Pelobacter seleniigenes DSM 18267: one gene and its partners. The protein of the gene in region 3 interacts with the protein of the main gene of each other region in a pairwise test. Links are inferred from orthologs where the notes say so. Each region holds a gene or a part of one and is shown on either strand. Other genes may lie near its edges.

What was found.
Region 1: the proteins of lpdA (region 3) and N909_RS0105805 interact in binary tests that used the Escherichia coli proteins (3 or more experiments, as listed by UniProt). The link is inferred for Pelobacter seleniigenes DSM 18267 from one-to-one orthologs.
Region 2: the proteins of lpdA (region 3) and odhB interact in binary tests that used the Escherichia coli proteins (3 or more experiments, as listed by UniProt). The link is inferred for Pelobacter seleniigenes DSM 18267 from one-to-one orthologs.

What each region holds. Positions count from the first base shown.
Region 1 is NZ_JOMG01000002.1:685,894-690,989, reverse strand. The notes cover bases 1,000-4,034. They hold N909_RS0105805 (ATP-dependent helicase), read left to right. Parts: upstream 1,000-1,399; coding sequence 1,400-3,670; downstream 3,671-4,034. Other genes in these bases: N909_RS24465 (response regulator), read left to right, coding at 3,680-4,034; N909_RS0105810 (chloride channel protein), read left to right, coding at 1,000-1,407. In the rest of the region: more of N909_RS0105810, read left to right, coding at 1-999; more of N909_RS24465, read left to right, coding at 4,035-5,096. UniProt on the Escherichia coli protein: A helicase with DNA-dependent ATPase activity. Unwinds DNA duplexes with 3'-5' polarity. Translocates on single-stranded DNA with 3'-5' polarity. Initiates unwinding more efficiently from a nicked substrate than double-stranded DNA.
Region 2 is NZ_JOMG01000002.1:2,739,967-2,744,860, reverse strand. The notes cover bases 1,000-3,832. They hold odhB (2-oxoglutarate dehydrogenase complex dihydrolipoyllysine-residue succinyltransferase), read left to right. Parts: upstream 1,000-1,704; coding sequence 1,705-2,961; downstream 2,962-3,832. Other genes in these bases: lpdA (dihydrolipoyl dehydrogenase), read left to right, coding at 3,036-3,832; N909_RS0115380 (2-oxoglutarate dehydrogenase E1 component), read left to right, coding at 1,000-1,682. Also shown: more of N909_RS0115380, read left to right, coding at 1-999; more of lpdA, read left to right, coding at 3,833-4,448; N909_RS0115365 (M23 family metallopeptidase), read left to right, coding at 4,631-4,894. UniProt on the Escherichia coli protein: E2 component of the 2-oxoglutarate dehydrogenase (OGDH) complex which catalyzes the second step in the conversion of 2-oxoglutarate to succinyl-CoA and CO(2).
Region 3 is NZ_JOMG01000002.1:2,314,472-2,319,460, reverse strand. Bases 2,062-4,989 are described here. They hold lpdA (dihydrolipoyl dehydrogenase), read right to left. Parts: upstream 4,436-4,989; coding sequence 2,687-4,435; downstream 2,062-2,686. Other genes in these bases: N909_RS0113440 (2-oxo acid dehydrogenase subunit E2), read right to left, coding at 4,497-4,989; N909_RS24680 (enoyl-CoA hydratase-related protein), read left to right, coding at 2,062-2,336. Outside these bases: more of N909_RS24680, read left to right, coding at 1-2,061. UniProt on the Escherichia coli protein: Lipoamide dehydrogenase is a component of the glycine cleavage system as well as of the alpha-ketoacid dehydrogenase complexes.

The DNA.
Region 1 (5,096 bases), 1.6 Mb from region 3 along the record:
GGTCTTGGCTCCGCGATTACCCTGGGTACCGGTGGCAGCGCCGGGCAGGAAGGACCGATCGCCGTGATCGGTGGCACCATCGGCAGCCAGTTCGGGAAACTGTTCAAAATGAGCGGGAATCGGCTGAAAGTGCTGGTCGCCTGCGGTGCTGCGGCCGGGGTCGCAGCGACCTTTAACGCCCCGATCGCCGGGGTGTTTTTCGCCACCGAAATCGTCCTGTTGTCGTCCTTTGAACTGGCCAGCTTCACGTCCATCGTTATTTCCAGCGGCATGGCCACGGTCGTATCCCGGGCCTTGCTCGGTAACGTCTCGGAAGTGGTGACCCCGACCTTTTTTCTGCACAGCTTCTGGGAACTTGCCCTCTATGTGCTGCTGGGTTTTGTTATCGGCGGTCTTGCCGCCGGTTTTATCGATGTGAACAGTCGCATCAAGAACATGATCACCGCACTTAAAGTGCCGCAGTTGAGCAAACCGGTCCTGGGCGGGCTGAGCGTCGGGGTGATCGGCATTTTTCTGCCCCAGGTGTTCGGTAACGGGTACGAATTCATCAGCGCGGTGCTCCATGGGGGCCATTCCTGGTATCTGCTGCTGGTGTTGGTCGCTGCCAAAATGGTGGCCACATCCATCACCCTCGGCTCCGGGCTGCCCGGCGGCATGTTCGCACCCTGCCTGTTTCTCGGTGCGGTGGCCGGGGGAGCCTTCGGTCATATTCTGGAGTTGGTCTTCCCTGGGGCCGGGCTGTCCGGTGGCGCCTATGCGCTGGTCGGTATGGGGGCGTTCCTGGCGGCGGCGACCCATTCGCCGATGACCGCCATTTTTCTGCTTTTTGAAACCACCGACAGCTACGAAGTCATTATCCCAATTATGCTGACCTGCGTTATCGGCACGACCTTTGCCCGCAAACTGAAAAAAGACAGCCTGGAAACTGCTGAGCTAAGCCAGATCGGCATTGATCTGGAAGCCGGGAAAGAGCGTAATATCATGAAGAGCCTGGCGGTCGGTGATGTTATGCTGACCCGGGTCGAAAGTATCCCGGAAAGTATGACCCTGGGAGAATTTGCGCGCTTCATTCAGAAGACCCATCATACCAATTTTCCCCTGGTCAACGAAAAGGGAGAACTGACCGGGATTATCTCGGTGCAGGATTTCCTCGGGGTGGTTTTCGAAAAAGAACTGATGGATCTGGTTGTCGTCAAGGAGCTGGCGACCACGGAAGTGGTGACGGTGCATGCGGAGGAGGACCTCGATACCGCCATGCGCAGAATCGGTTATCGCAATATCGAGCAGCTGCCCGTGGTGGACCGGGAGACTCACCGCAAGCTCTACGGGATTATCTCCCGTCGCGACATGATTTCAGCTTATAACCGAGCCCTGATGAGCCGGACGCTGGGGGAAGAGGATGACTGATTTACTGGCCGGCTTGAATGAGCCTCAACGACAGGCGGTCCTGCATCAGGATGGTCCGCTGTTGCTGCTGGCCGGAGCCGGTTCCGGGAAGACCAGGGCTCTGACCCACCGGGTTGCCTACCTGATCCGCGAGCGAGGAGTCGCCCCCTGGCAGATCATGGCCGTGACCTTTACCAACAAGGCGGCCAATGAAATGCGGGAACGGCTGGAAGCGCTGCTCGGTTCTTCAGAGCTGCCCTGGGTGGCCACCTTCCACGCCAGTTGCGTGCGGATTTTACGTCAGGAAATTCATCATCTCGGCTTTGGACGGGATTTTTTGATTTATGACGATCAGGATCAGCTGCGCCTGCTGCGCGAACTGCTTAAGGATCAGCAGATTTCTGAAAAGGTCCTCAAACCACGCGCCGCTGCAGCCGCCATCGACAGTGCCAAAAACAGCGGGATCGGGCCGACCGAATACGGCAACCTGCATCCAGACGAACGGCTGGTCGCCGAGCTCTATGCGCAATATCAGCATAAACTGAAAGCCGCTAATGCTGTCGATTTCGGTGATCTGCTGCTGTTGACCGTGCGGCTGCTCGAGGAATTCCCGGAGGTCAGAGAGCGCTGGCAGCAACGTTTCCGCCATGTCCTGATCGATGAGTTCCAGGACACCAACCGGGTTCAGTATCGACTCATGCAGTTGCTGACCCGGCCGGAGACGGCGCTCTGCGTGGTCGGCGATGATGACCAGTCCATTTATCGGTGGCGCGGCGCCGAAGTCGGCAATATCCTCGGGTTTGATATCGATTTTCCGACCGCGAGCGTGATTCGACTGGAGCAGAATTACCGCTCGACCCGCACCATTCTGGAGGCCGCCGGAGCGGTGGTCGGGTGTAACCCGGACCGCCGGGAGAAGCAGCTCTGGACGGAAAATCCGCCAGGTGAACTGCTGCATGTCGAGACCGCTCCCGATGACTTCGAAGAGGCCCGGTTTGTTGCCGCTGAAATCGCTGAATTGCAGCGGGCCGGCCATGGGTTACGGGAGATGGCCGTGTTCTATCGCACCAATGCCCAGTCCCGGGCTTTGGAAGAAGCCTTGCGGGCCGGGCGGATTCCTTATGTCATGTTCGGCGGGGTCAAGTTCTATGCCCGGCTCGAAGTCAAGGACGTCCTCTCCTACCTGCGGGTGCTGATCAATCCCCAGGATTCCCTGGCCGTGCGGCGGATCATCAATGTCCCGGCCCGCGGTATCGGCAACACCACCATCGAGCGCATTGCCGCCTATGAAGAACAAGCCGGCAACTTTCTGGCCGCCTGTCGGCTGGCTCTCCAGGAGCAGATCCTGAAAGGTGCAGCGGCAAAGCGGGTGGGAGAATTCCTGGCCTTGCTCGACAGTTTCACGGAGCGTCTGCAACGGCTGCCGTATCCGCAACTGATGGCGGAGTTGATCCATGATTCCGGTTACGGACCGGCCCTGCAGGAGGAAGCCCAGAATGCCCTGACCGCGGAAGGTCGCCAGGAGGCCAAAGGTCGGCTGGAAAATCTGGAGCAGCTGCTGGCGGGGATGGAAGAACATGCCACCGCTGGCGGCAGCGTACAAGATTACCTGGAGCAGATCGCGTTGATCACTGACCTGGAACAGCATGACGACTCCCAGCAGCGGGTGACCCTGATGACCCTGCATTCCGCCAAAGGTCTGGAGTTCCCCATCGTTTTCATGACCGGGATGGAAGAGGGGCTGTTCCCCCACTCCCGCTCCGGTGCCATGGGGGAAGAACTGGCCGAGGAACGGCGCCTCTGCTATGTCGGTATGACCCGTGCCATGCAGCGTCTGTACCTGTCCCATGCCCGGCGTCGGCGGGTTTATGGCACCTGGCAGTTCAATCCCCCCAGCCGCTTCCTGACCGAAATTCCGGGCCAGCTGATCAAGGGACGAGGGGAGGAAGCCGCCCCGGCGACAAAAACAGCGGCTGCTCATAATCTGTCCTCCTTGGCGGATCTGATGAGCGGCCAGGAGGAAACGGAGGTCTGGGATGAAAACCAGGACCTTGCCGTGTCGATCGCCGCTCCTCAACCACCGCACCGGGGCGCGACCGAGTCTGCCACTGATGAAGGCCCGGCCGGATTGCGGTTGGGAACCCGGGTGCGGCATATCAAGTTCGGGATCGGGACGGTGCGCCGGCTGGAAGGTGATGGCGACAAACAGAAGGTTATCGTTTATTTCAATTCAGTCGGATCCAAGAAGCTGTTGCTCAAGTTTGCCGGGCTGATCCCGGTGTAAACGGTTATCATGATGCAGACGGAGCCCCTGGAACAATTTACCCTGTTGCTGGTCGATGATAACCAGACCAACCTGTTGCTGTTGGCTAAAATCATTGAAATCGACCTGCCCCGGGTGCGGGTCCTGACCGCCCGCAGTGCCCGGGAGGGGCTGGCCATCTGTGCGCGGGAAGCGGTCGACGGGGCCTTCATCGATGTGCAGATGCCGGAGATGAGTGGATTGGAGATGTGTCGCAGGTTGCGTCAGCAACCGCAGACCGCCGAGATCCCGCTGGTTCTGATCACCGCTCATCTTGCCTCGCCGACGATGCGCGCCGAAGGGCTTGATGTCGGCGCCTACGACTTTATTTCTCAGCCGATCAGCAATGTGGAAATGCTGGCCAGGGTTAAAGTGATGCTGCGGATGTGTGCTGACGAACGCCGCAGTCGCAGCAATCAGCAGCAGCTGGAACAGCAACTGCAGGATCACTCGGCGCGCCTGCGCTGGCTCAGCGGCCTGATGATTACCGGTGATGGTCAGCTCAGGGAACAGGACCGGAGCATGTTGCTGCGCCTGGCTGAAGATCTGGCCGATCCCCATGAACTGGATGATCGCCGGTTCTTCGAAACCTTGACGACCGAATTCCCTTTGCCCTGGCGGCGGACGGTGCTGAAGCTGGCGTTGCTGGAATCGGTGCCGGTTCGGTTGGCCCAGAGTCTGAGTGAAATTACTGATATTCGGGCGGTTATCGATTATCTGCAGCGGCACGGGCTGGTGCTGACTGCCACTGTCGAAAAAGAAACGGTTTTGCTCATCAAGCCCGGGACCAGGGCTTTCTTGCGTGAAAAGGCCGAGTTGGATCTGACGGCCGCGGAACGCCAGCTGGTTTACCAGGCGGCGGCCGAATGGTACCGGCTCGAAGGCCGTTTTGATGCAGCCCTGAACTGTCTGCTGGAGGCGCGCGACTTTTCCGCCATGGCACAGATGCTCAGCCAGTTCGGTCTGGCCCTGGTGGACAGCCGCTATCAGCGCGAGATCGGCCCCTTAATCAGCGCGATCCCTGCCGACCTGACCGCCGCCGACAGTTGGCTGGCGCTGTTCCGCGGAATCACGGAGCTGCATGCTTTTTCAAATGAGGCGGTGGACTGGCTGGAGTTGGCCTATCAGCGTTTTGCATCGGCTGAGGATTCTCGTGGCATGCTGCTGACGGCGACCGTCCAGGTGATGCTTTCCCTGGCTGTGGATGGTTGTTTTGAACGCTGGCAGGGGCGACTGGAGGATTTCAGAAAGTTGTATGCCGCCTATAGTGACAGCTGTGCCGCGGTTGAACGTCTGAAAATCACCTACGCACTGGGTCTGGCGGAATTATTTTTTGCCGGGCGGCTGGACACCGTTGACAGCCTGGCCAGCATCGGTCTGGCCGAAGCCCAGCAATTGTGTTTGAGTG
Region 2 (4,894 bases), 430 kb from region 3 along the record:
CCCTCAATCTGTCGCAGCTGGCCGGCTATAAAACCGGCGGCACCCTGCATGTCGTCATCAACAACCAGATCGGCTTTACCACCCTGCCCGTGGACGCCCGCTCGACCTGCTATCCGACCGATATCGCCAAAATGCTCATGTCGCCGATCTTCCATGTCCACGGCGATGATCCGGAAGCATTGATTCAGGCCGCCACCATGGCCATCGAATTCCGCCAGAAATTTCGCAAAGATGTGGTCATTGAAGTGATCTGCTATCGGCGTTACGGTCATAACGAAGGGGACGAGCCCTTCTTCACCCAGCCGCTGATGTACGAAAAGATCAAGAATCATCCGCTGACTGCCGATATCTACAAGAACCAGCTGCTGTTCGAAGGATTCCAGGAAGCGGAACTGCAGAAAATTGCCGATGATATTGATGCGGCCCTGGAAGAAGCCCTGAACCGCGAGATCTGTCCCCTGCACGAGATCTTCCTCAAACAGTGGTCGCACATTGACCGCGAGTTCAGCTTCAAGCGGGTTGAAACCGGGGTCGCCGAAACCACCCTGCAAGGACTCAGTGAAACCCTCACCAGCATCCCGGCCGATTTTACCCCGCACCGGAAAATCGCCACGCTGCTGAAGAAACGCCGTACCGTTGTGGCCGAAAAGGAACAGGCCATCGACTGGGGCACCGCCGAAGCCCTGGCCTTCGCCAGCCTGGTCAATGAAGGGACGTCGATCCGCCTGTCCGGCCAGGACTCCCGGCGCGGCACCTTCAACCATCGTCATGCGACCCTTTATGACATCAAAACCGGCCGGGAGTACACCGCCCTGGCCGACATCGCCCGCAGTGCAGGCTGCCGCTTTGATGCCTTCAACAGCATGCTCTCGGAAGCAGCGGTGCTCGGCTTTGATTACGGGTATTCCGTTGAGACCCCGGACGACCTGACCATCTGGGAAGCCCAGTTCGGTGATTTTGCCAACGGCGCCCAGGTCATTATCGATCAATTCATTGCCAGCAGCCTGGCCAAGTGGGATCGTCCGACCGGTCTGGCTATGTTCCTCCCCCATGGCTACGAAGGCCAGGGCCCCGAACATTCGAGCGCGCGCATTGAGCGTTACCTGCAACTCTGCGCCGACAACAACATGCAGGTGGTCAATCCCAGCACCCCGGCCCAATTTTTTCACGTGCTGCGCCGCCAGGTCAGGACCGCTTACCGGCGGCCGCTGATTGTGGCCACTCCGAAGGCGCTGCTGCGCCACCCGGCCTGTGTTTCCAGCCTCGCCGAGCTGAGCAGCGGCCATTTCCGCGAAATCCTCCCTGACGATCTCGCGCCGACCGACTGCCGCAGGGTTTTGCTCTGCTCCGGCAAAATCTATTATGAACTGCTCAACCAGCGCTCCGAAGGTGGCCACAACGACGTTGCCATTGTCCGCATCGAACAATTATATCCGCTGCACACGGAACTGCTCCAGGAGATCCTGGCACCATACCGGAACGATGTGGAATATTACTGGGTTCAGGAGGAACCCGGCAACGGTGGCGGCTGGGACCATTTACGCCCCCTGCTGCGCGAACTGATCGGCAAGGAACCGGTGTATGTCGGCCGCAAACGCTCCGCCAGTACCGCAGTCGGCTCGCACCGTATTCACAAGATCGAGCAGCAGCAGATTCTGGAAAAAGCGTTCGCAACCCTTTAATTCAATCGTGGAGAGGTTCTCTATGGATATCATTGTTCCCCAGGTAGGCGAATCGATCGTTGAAGCGGAAATTGGCGAATGGTTCAAGAAAAACGGCGAGTTCGTTGAAAAAGACGATTTGCTCATGGAACTGGAGACCGAGAAGGTCAACGTCGAGTTGAATGCCGAAGTGTCCGGCAAGCTGACCATCCTGGTCGAAGCCGGAGAGACCGTTGAAATCGGGGCGGTCATCGGTCGCATAGATGAGTCAGCGGCCCAACCGGACAGCAGCGATGAGGCCCAGCCGGAACCGCCAGCGAACTCCGCCGAGCAGGAAAAAACCCCACCACCAGCTGCGCCAGCAGAAGAGGGAAAACCAGAACCGACAACCGCCCAGGCCACACCGATGAACCCGGCGGTCAAAAAGATCGCCGCGGAGCGCGGCATCGATCTGTCCCAGGTGAAAGGGAGCGGTCGCGACGGCCGGATTCTGGTCGATGACCTGCCGGAGCAGTCCCCCAAAACGGAACAGGTTGCCCCTAAACCGGCAGAAGAAAAAGCCCCCCAGCAACCCGCACCTGCCCCGGCGAAAGCCGCCGCCGACCGGATTAAACGGGTCCCCATGTCCCAGCTGCGCAAAAAGGTGGCGGAACACCTGATGAAGGCCAAGCAGGAAACCGCCATGCTGACCACCTTCAATGAGGCCGACATGAGTCGGGTGATCCAGCTGCGCAAAGACTACAAAGAAGCATTCCAAAAAAAATACGGCTGTTCCCTCGGCTTCATGTCCTTTTTCGTCAAAGCCTGTGCCGAGGCCCTGAAAGAGCATCCGGAAGTCAATGCCAGCATCGACGGCAACGATATCGTCTATCACAACTATTACGATATCGGCATTGCCGTCGGCAGTAAACGCGGCCTGGTGGTTCCGGTCGTTCGCGACACCGACAGCCTCGACTTCCACGAGATTGAAACCATCATCCGTGACTTTGCCGAACGGGCCAATTCCGGCAAGCTGACCCTCGATGAGCTGCAGGGCGGCACCTTTACCATCACCAATGGCGGCGTGTATGGCTCGGTCCTCTCGACACCGCTGCTTAATCCGCCACAGAGCGCGATCCTCGGCATGCACGGAATCCAGGATCGCCCCGTGGTCCGTGATGGAGAGATTGTCATCCGCCCGATCATGAATCTGGCCTTGAGCTACGATCACCGCATCATTGACGGGCAACAGGCGGTCACCTTTCTCAAACAGGTCAAAACCTACATTGACAACCCGGAAACCCTGTTGCTGAAAGTCTGAGTTCCGCACGCTGAAAGAGGAACCAGCCGTCAAGAGGATGAACGTTTCCGGAGCGCAGCTAAAAAGGAGTTCCCATGTCTGACAAGACTTATGATCTGATCGTTATCGGCGCAGGCCCCGGCGGCTATGTCGCCGCGATCCGCGCCGCCCAGCTCGGGTTTACTGTCGCGGTGATCGAAAAACGCGCGACCTTAGGCGGAGTTTGCCTCAACGAAGGGTGTATCCCGAGCAAGGCGCTGCTCGAATCGAGCGAACATTTTGCCCGCACCAGACATGAATTTGCCGAACACGGCATCGAAGTCGGCGAAGTCAGTCTGAACCTGGCCCAGCTGATGGCCCGCAAACAGGGGATCATCGACAAGCTGACCGGCGGCATTGAAGGGCTGTTCAAGAAACATAAAATTGACCGGATCACCGGAACTGCGGAACTGCAACCGGCCAGCCAGTCAAGCAAGACAGTCAAGATCATCTCCGCCGAAGGGACCAACACAATAGCGGCCAAAACCATCCTGCTGGCGACCGGCAGTGCGGCATTCGAGCTGCCCCACCTGCCTTTTGATGGAACCGATGTCATCAACGCCCGCGATGCGCTGAGCCTGACCGAGGTGCCCAAACATCTGCTCGTGGTCGGTGGCGGCGTCATCGGTCTGGAGATGGGTTCGGTCTGGAGCCGGCTGGGTGCCAAAGTCACTGTCGTGGAGATGCTGCCGCAGATCCTCCCCGCCACCGATCCGCAAATCGCCCAGACCCTGCAACGCAGCCTGAAAAAACAGGGTATCGAGATCCTGCTGAAGACCAAGCTGGAAAAAATGGAAAAAACCGCCGACGGCCTGATCGCCACGGTCTCCGGCGCCAAAGGGGAACAGCAGATCAAGTGCGACAAGATCCTGGTTGCCACCGGGCGGCGCGCCCAAACCGAAGGGCTCGGCCTGGAGAATGTCGGCCTGGTCCCGAACAAGCAGGGCCAACTCGAGGTCGACGCGGATTTTCAAACCAAGGTCGCAGGAATCTACGCCATCGGCGACCTGGTTCCGGGCCCGATGCTGGCCCACAAAGCCAGTGAGGAAGGGGTCGTTTTTGCGGAGCGTCTGGCCGGGCAGAAATCGACGGTTCACTACAACACCGTTCCGGCAGTCACCTATACCTGGCCCGAGGTGGCCACCGTGGGAAGCAGTGAAACGGAGCTCAAAGAGAACAAAGTCGACTACCGGTCCGGCAAGTTTTTCTTCGCCGCCAATGGCCGTGCCCTGTGCACCGGTATGAGCGAAGGTTTTGTCAAGGTCCTGGCGACTCCCGACAGTGGCCGGATCCTCGGCGTGCATATTATCGGGCCGAGCGCTTCGGAACTCATCGCCGAAGCAGCGACGGTGATTTCCTTTTCCGGCAGTATCCATGACCTGGCCGTAACCTGCCACGCCCACCCCACCCTTGCCGAAGCCATCAAAGAAGCTGCCCTGGCAGTCAACAAAGAGGCAATTCACGGCTGAGGGGTTGACAAAAAGCAGGGCACGTCAGAGAATCAGATCGGCTTTAATCAGGGCAGCGCAAAGCTGCCCTGATTTGCTCATGCTCTTTTGCACCGTTTCGCATATCGCCCGCCTACCACCTGTGTTGCAACATGTCGGCCGCGATATCATTCTGCTGAGAATTTTATCCAACGGAGTCTGTTTTGAAGTCTTTGAAAAAACTGTTGATCCTGCTTGTCGTCATCGGCCTGATCGGTGCCGTCGTTTTTTATTTCCGCGACACCACGGAACCCCAATTGACCCTGACCCCGAACAGCGGGCCGATTTCCAATAAATCGAAGCTGTTGCTGTCACTCACCGACGCCGGAAGCGGCCTCAAGGACCTGCAGGTGACCATGGTCCAGAAAAACAACCGCATGCCGCTGCTGGAGCAAAGCTTTCCCGTGAGCACCGAAACAACGGATATC
Region 3 (4,989 bases):
ACGACGGCTTCAATGCGCAATTTGCCGTGGTCGACCAGAAACGCGCCCTGGCCATCCCGGCCCGGCTGCAGCAGCAAACTCCCGAGCAGTTGGCCGCTATGCTGCTAACCTATGGCACAGCTTACCGTGCTGTGGTCGAGCGCTTGCAGGTGAAACCCGGTGACAGCGTCCTGCTTATGGGCGGCGGCAAGGGGACCAGTTTTGCCGGGGCCCAGATCGCCAAAGCCCTCGGTGCCCGGGTGATCCTGATGGGCTCCAACCGGAGCCTGGCCGAGACCCTGATCGAGCGCGGTATTGCCGATGCCTTCGTCAACCGGAAGGAGATTCCGGACGAAGTCTATGGGGTCATCCCTGCCAACGAAACGGAAGACGGCTGGCGTGGCCGGACCGCACCTTTTCGCGAGGCCATCTTTGCCGCCAATAACGGCCGGCCGGTCGACAAGATTTTCGAACACACCGGCGGCACCAATTTCCCGCTGTTGGTATCCGCATTGGCCGAAAACGGCACTCTGGCCTTTTTCGGCGCCACCGGCAGCGGCCTCAAGGGGGAATATCAGGAAACCTTCTTCTATGCGGGACAACGGCTGGTCATGGATGCCCGCTGGGTCTGGATGCGCCAGAAACAGATCCTGTTCCGCAGCGGTTCAGCCCGAGACATTCTCGCTGAAATCGGCTTGCCCCCGGGCAAGAAGGGGCTGATCTGGGGCGCCGATGGCTATGCCCGGGAATTTGTCGAAGCGGCCCTCGCCCGCAGTGCCGAGTTGGCCGTCATCGCCTCCCATTCCCGTGAAGCGGCCGGCATTGCCGAACTGATTCGGCTCGGCGTCAACCCCGCCCATATTATCGACCGCGACCGCTTCCAGTTGACCACAGACATGCCCGACCCGCTGACGGCGGATGGGCATCTGAACCCTGCCTATAACAGTGGCTATATGAATCAGGCCAGAGCCCTGGGCCGGTCCCTCTGGGACATTTTTGGTCCCCGCACCAGCCCGGATTTCGTCATCGAACGAAATGACCAGAGCACCCTGCACTACAGCAGCTTTCTGGTCCGTGACTTCAGTGAACGGGAGCTGCAGAACTGCGGCATCATTGTTGTCCGCGGCGAACAGGAGCTGGCGTTGTGCGGCTCCCACATGTACTGTTCCAACCAGGCCCAGGAAGTGGTGCGGTTATTGGCCGGGGGCAGAATCGAGATGGAGCAGGAGGATCTTGAGGTGGTGAGCCTGGCCGAACTGCCGGAGCTGCAGCAGAAGATGCTGGATGGCAGGATGACCAAACCGAAAGGAGTCGCCCTGGTGCAGGCTGACACCACGGGGCGGACCATCGCCAGCTACGCGCGGGAGTTCTGGGGGCAGACCCTGCGCACGGCCAATCCGGAGCAACAGGAGTACCTTGATATCTACCTCTCCCCGGAAGGGATCGGCACCATTGTGCTGCAGCGGATCGATGCCCTCAACGCCCTCAATGACACCCTGCTGGCCCAGCTGGCCGAGACCTTTAACGAGGTTCGCGACCAGGGCAGCCTCCACGGCCAACCGGTCAAGGCGCTGCTGCTGTGCAGTGAGACCCGAGCGTTCGTGGCTGGTGCGGATGTCACCGAGTTTGCCGGCAACGACGCCGCAGAAATCGCCCGGATCGCCTCCTTCAACCTGGCTATTTTCACAACCCTGGAAAACCTGCCGATCCCGGTCATCGCGGTAATCGATGGTTTTGCCCTCGGCGGCGGCAACGAGCTGGCCATGAGTGCCCATTACCGGATAGTGACCGAAAATGCCCTGCTTGGCCAGCCGGAAGTCAAACTGGGCATTATTCCGGGGTACGGCGGTGCGCAGCGCCTGCCCAGATTGATCGGTCCGCGTAAAGCGTTGGAAATGTCGGTCAACGGAGAACCGATAGATGGCCGTACGGCGGTTTCCATCGGCCTGGCTGATGAATTTCATCTTTCCGCGACCGCCATGGCCAGGGCCTTTCAGGTCGCACGGGAACTGGTTTCCGGACAGGCCAGTCTGGCGCAGAAGGATTGGGATGAACGGGCTGCGAGTCAGGCCCTTGAGCTGCAGGAATTGCTCACCGATCCGGCAGTGAAAAGACTGCTGACCCAAAACGCCCCCGGCGACCCTGCGGACATTTACGCAGCCAGACGCTATGCCGCCCACTACGTGATCGCGGCAATGGAGTTCGGTTACGAGAACGGCTTCGTCGCCGGACTGGCCAACGATGCCAAACTGTTCGGTGAGATCGCCGCATCCCCTTCCGGTCAGGAATGGATCGGACGCTTTATTAACAAGGACCCGGAGCAGGGGGCTTTTATCAGACTGCTGGAAGGGGATTGAAAGGGATATATATTAATGGCAAAGTCCGTCCTGGACTTTGCCATGCACGTTACGCAAAAGCGTGGTTTTGCTGCACTCACAAAAACAAGGAATAAACCCCTTGTTTTTGACTCGCCCTTCCTTGGGCTCGGACGAACGATGTAACAATTGGCCGTCCTGGACTTTGCCATGCGCGTTACGCAAAAGCGCGGTTTTGCTGCACTCACAAAAACAAGGAATAAACCCCTTGTTTTTGGCTCGCCCTTCCTTGGGCTCGAACGGACCATGTAACAATTGGCCGTCCTGGACACGGTCATTGTTTTGCAAAAACGCGGCTCGCCGCACCCGGAGGGATTGGCGAGCCTCTGGTGTCAGGGTTTGAAGAGCATCTCCGCAGCCTCGTAAATGGTCTCGGACAGGGTCGGGTGGGGATGGATCGACTTGCGCAGGTCCTCGGCAACTGCGGCCATTTCCATGGCCACCACCCCTTCGGCGATCAGCTCGCCGGCACCTGGACCGGCCACCGCCACCCCCAACACCCGGTCGGTGTCCTTATCCACGATCAACTTGGTCATGCCGTCCTCCCGCCCCAGGGTCAGGGTCCGACCGTTGCCGCGCCAGGGCATCTTGGCGGTGGTGATTTTGATCTGCTGTTCCCGGGCCGCTGTTTCGGTCAGCCCGCACCAGGCGATCTCCGGATCGGTAAAGACCACCGCTGGAATTGCCCGGGGATCAAAGACCGCCTTACGGCCGACTGCCGCTTCGGCAGCGACGTTGGCCTCACCGTAAGCCTTGTGGGCCAGCATCGGCTCACCGGCGATATCACCGATGGCAAAGATATGCGGTTCGGCGGTACGCTGCTGGCCATCGACCTCGACAAAACCCTTTTGGGTCACCTTGATGGCGGTATTCTCCAGACCCAGATTTTCGGTGTTCGGACGGCGGCCAATGGAGATCAGCACTTTGTCGAAACGGCGCTTGCTCTGCTCTCCTTTTTTATCTTCCAGGATCACGGCAACCCCGTTCTTCTGTTCTTTCAGCTCGACAACCTTGGTCTTGAGCAGGATCTCCTCGAATTTTTTATCGAGCCGACGTTTAAGCACCGAGACCAGATCCCGGTCACAGCCCGGCAGCAACCCGTCAGTCATCTCCACCACCGAGACCTTGCTGCCCATGGCAGCGTAGGCCGAACCCAGCTCCAGGCCGATATAGCCGCCGCCGATCACCAGCAGTGACTTGGGCACATCCGCCAGCTCCAGCGCGCCGGTCGAATCGATGATCATTTTGCTCCCGGGTTCGACCCCGGGCAGCATGATCGGCCGCGACCCGGTGGCAAGGATCGCCTGCTTGAAGGTCAGCTCGCTGGTCTCTCCATCGATGTTGGTCACCTGCAGGGTCGTGGAATTTTTGAATGTGGCCGTCCCCCGGATATAGTTCACTTTCTTCTGTTTGACCTTGCCACCCAGGCCGCCGGTCAGTTTTCCGACCACTTCGTTCTTCCACTCCCGGACTCGCTCGACATCGATTTTCGGCTTGCTGAAGCTCACCCCGATGGCATTCGATTCTTCGGCTTCAGAAACCAGTTTGGCGACATGAAGCAGGGCCTTGGAGGGAATACAGCCGCGGTACAAACAGACTCCGCCCGGATTCTCCTCCGGGTCGATCAGGGTCACTGACAAACCCAGCTCAACGGCCTTGAAGGCGGCTGCATAGCCGCCGGGCCCGGCACCGACAACAACCAGCTCGGCATCGACAGGGCCGTCCGTGGGGGCGCTTTGCGGCGCAGGCTCTTCCTTCGCTTCCGCGGGTGGGGTAGAACTCTCCTCGTTTTTTTCCTCAGCAGACTCTTGTGGTGCTGCGGGCCCCTGCCGGTCATCGGCCTCAACCTCATCCAGAATGACGATCACCGCGCCGACTTTAGCCTGCTCCCCTTCCGCCACCCGGATCTCTTTGACCTTGCCGGCACTCGGTGAGGGGATGGCAACAACCGCTTTATCCGTTTCCAGTTCCAGCAGGGTCTGGTCCGCTTCAACCAAGTCACCCACGGCCACGGCAATGGAAGTAACGGTGCCTTCGGTCACTCCTTCGGAAACTTCCGGGACAACAACCTCTAACGACATAACAAACCTCTATTCTCGCAAGTTAAGCAAGTGTTTAAAAATCTCCCAGGCTCTTTCAACCCTACATCAACAGCTTGAGCGGCTGTTCCAGCGCAGCACAGATAAAACGCAGGAAACGCGCACCGTCAGCCCCGTCGATGACCCGATGATCATAGGTCAGGGAGAGCGGCATCAGTTGGCCGGGGACAAATTCCTGGCCATTCCAGACCGGCTCAATGGCCGTCCGGGAAACCCCGAGGATGGCCACCTGGGGGGCATAGACAATAGGCGTAAAGGCGGTTCCACCGATCCCACCAAGGTTACTGATGGTGAAAGTTCCCCCTTCCAGCTCGGCTGGAGAGACCTTGCGTTCGCGGGTTTTTGCAGCCAACTCACTAAGATCTTCAGCAATAGCAACAATCCCTTTCTGGTCGGCATCCTGAATCACCGGAACCATCAGGCCGTTGGGCGTATCCACAGCCACCCCGATATGCACGTATTGCTTGAGAACCAGCTCCTTGGCCGCCAGATCCAAACTGCTGTTGAAATGGGGAAACGCCTTGAGGGCGACAGCG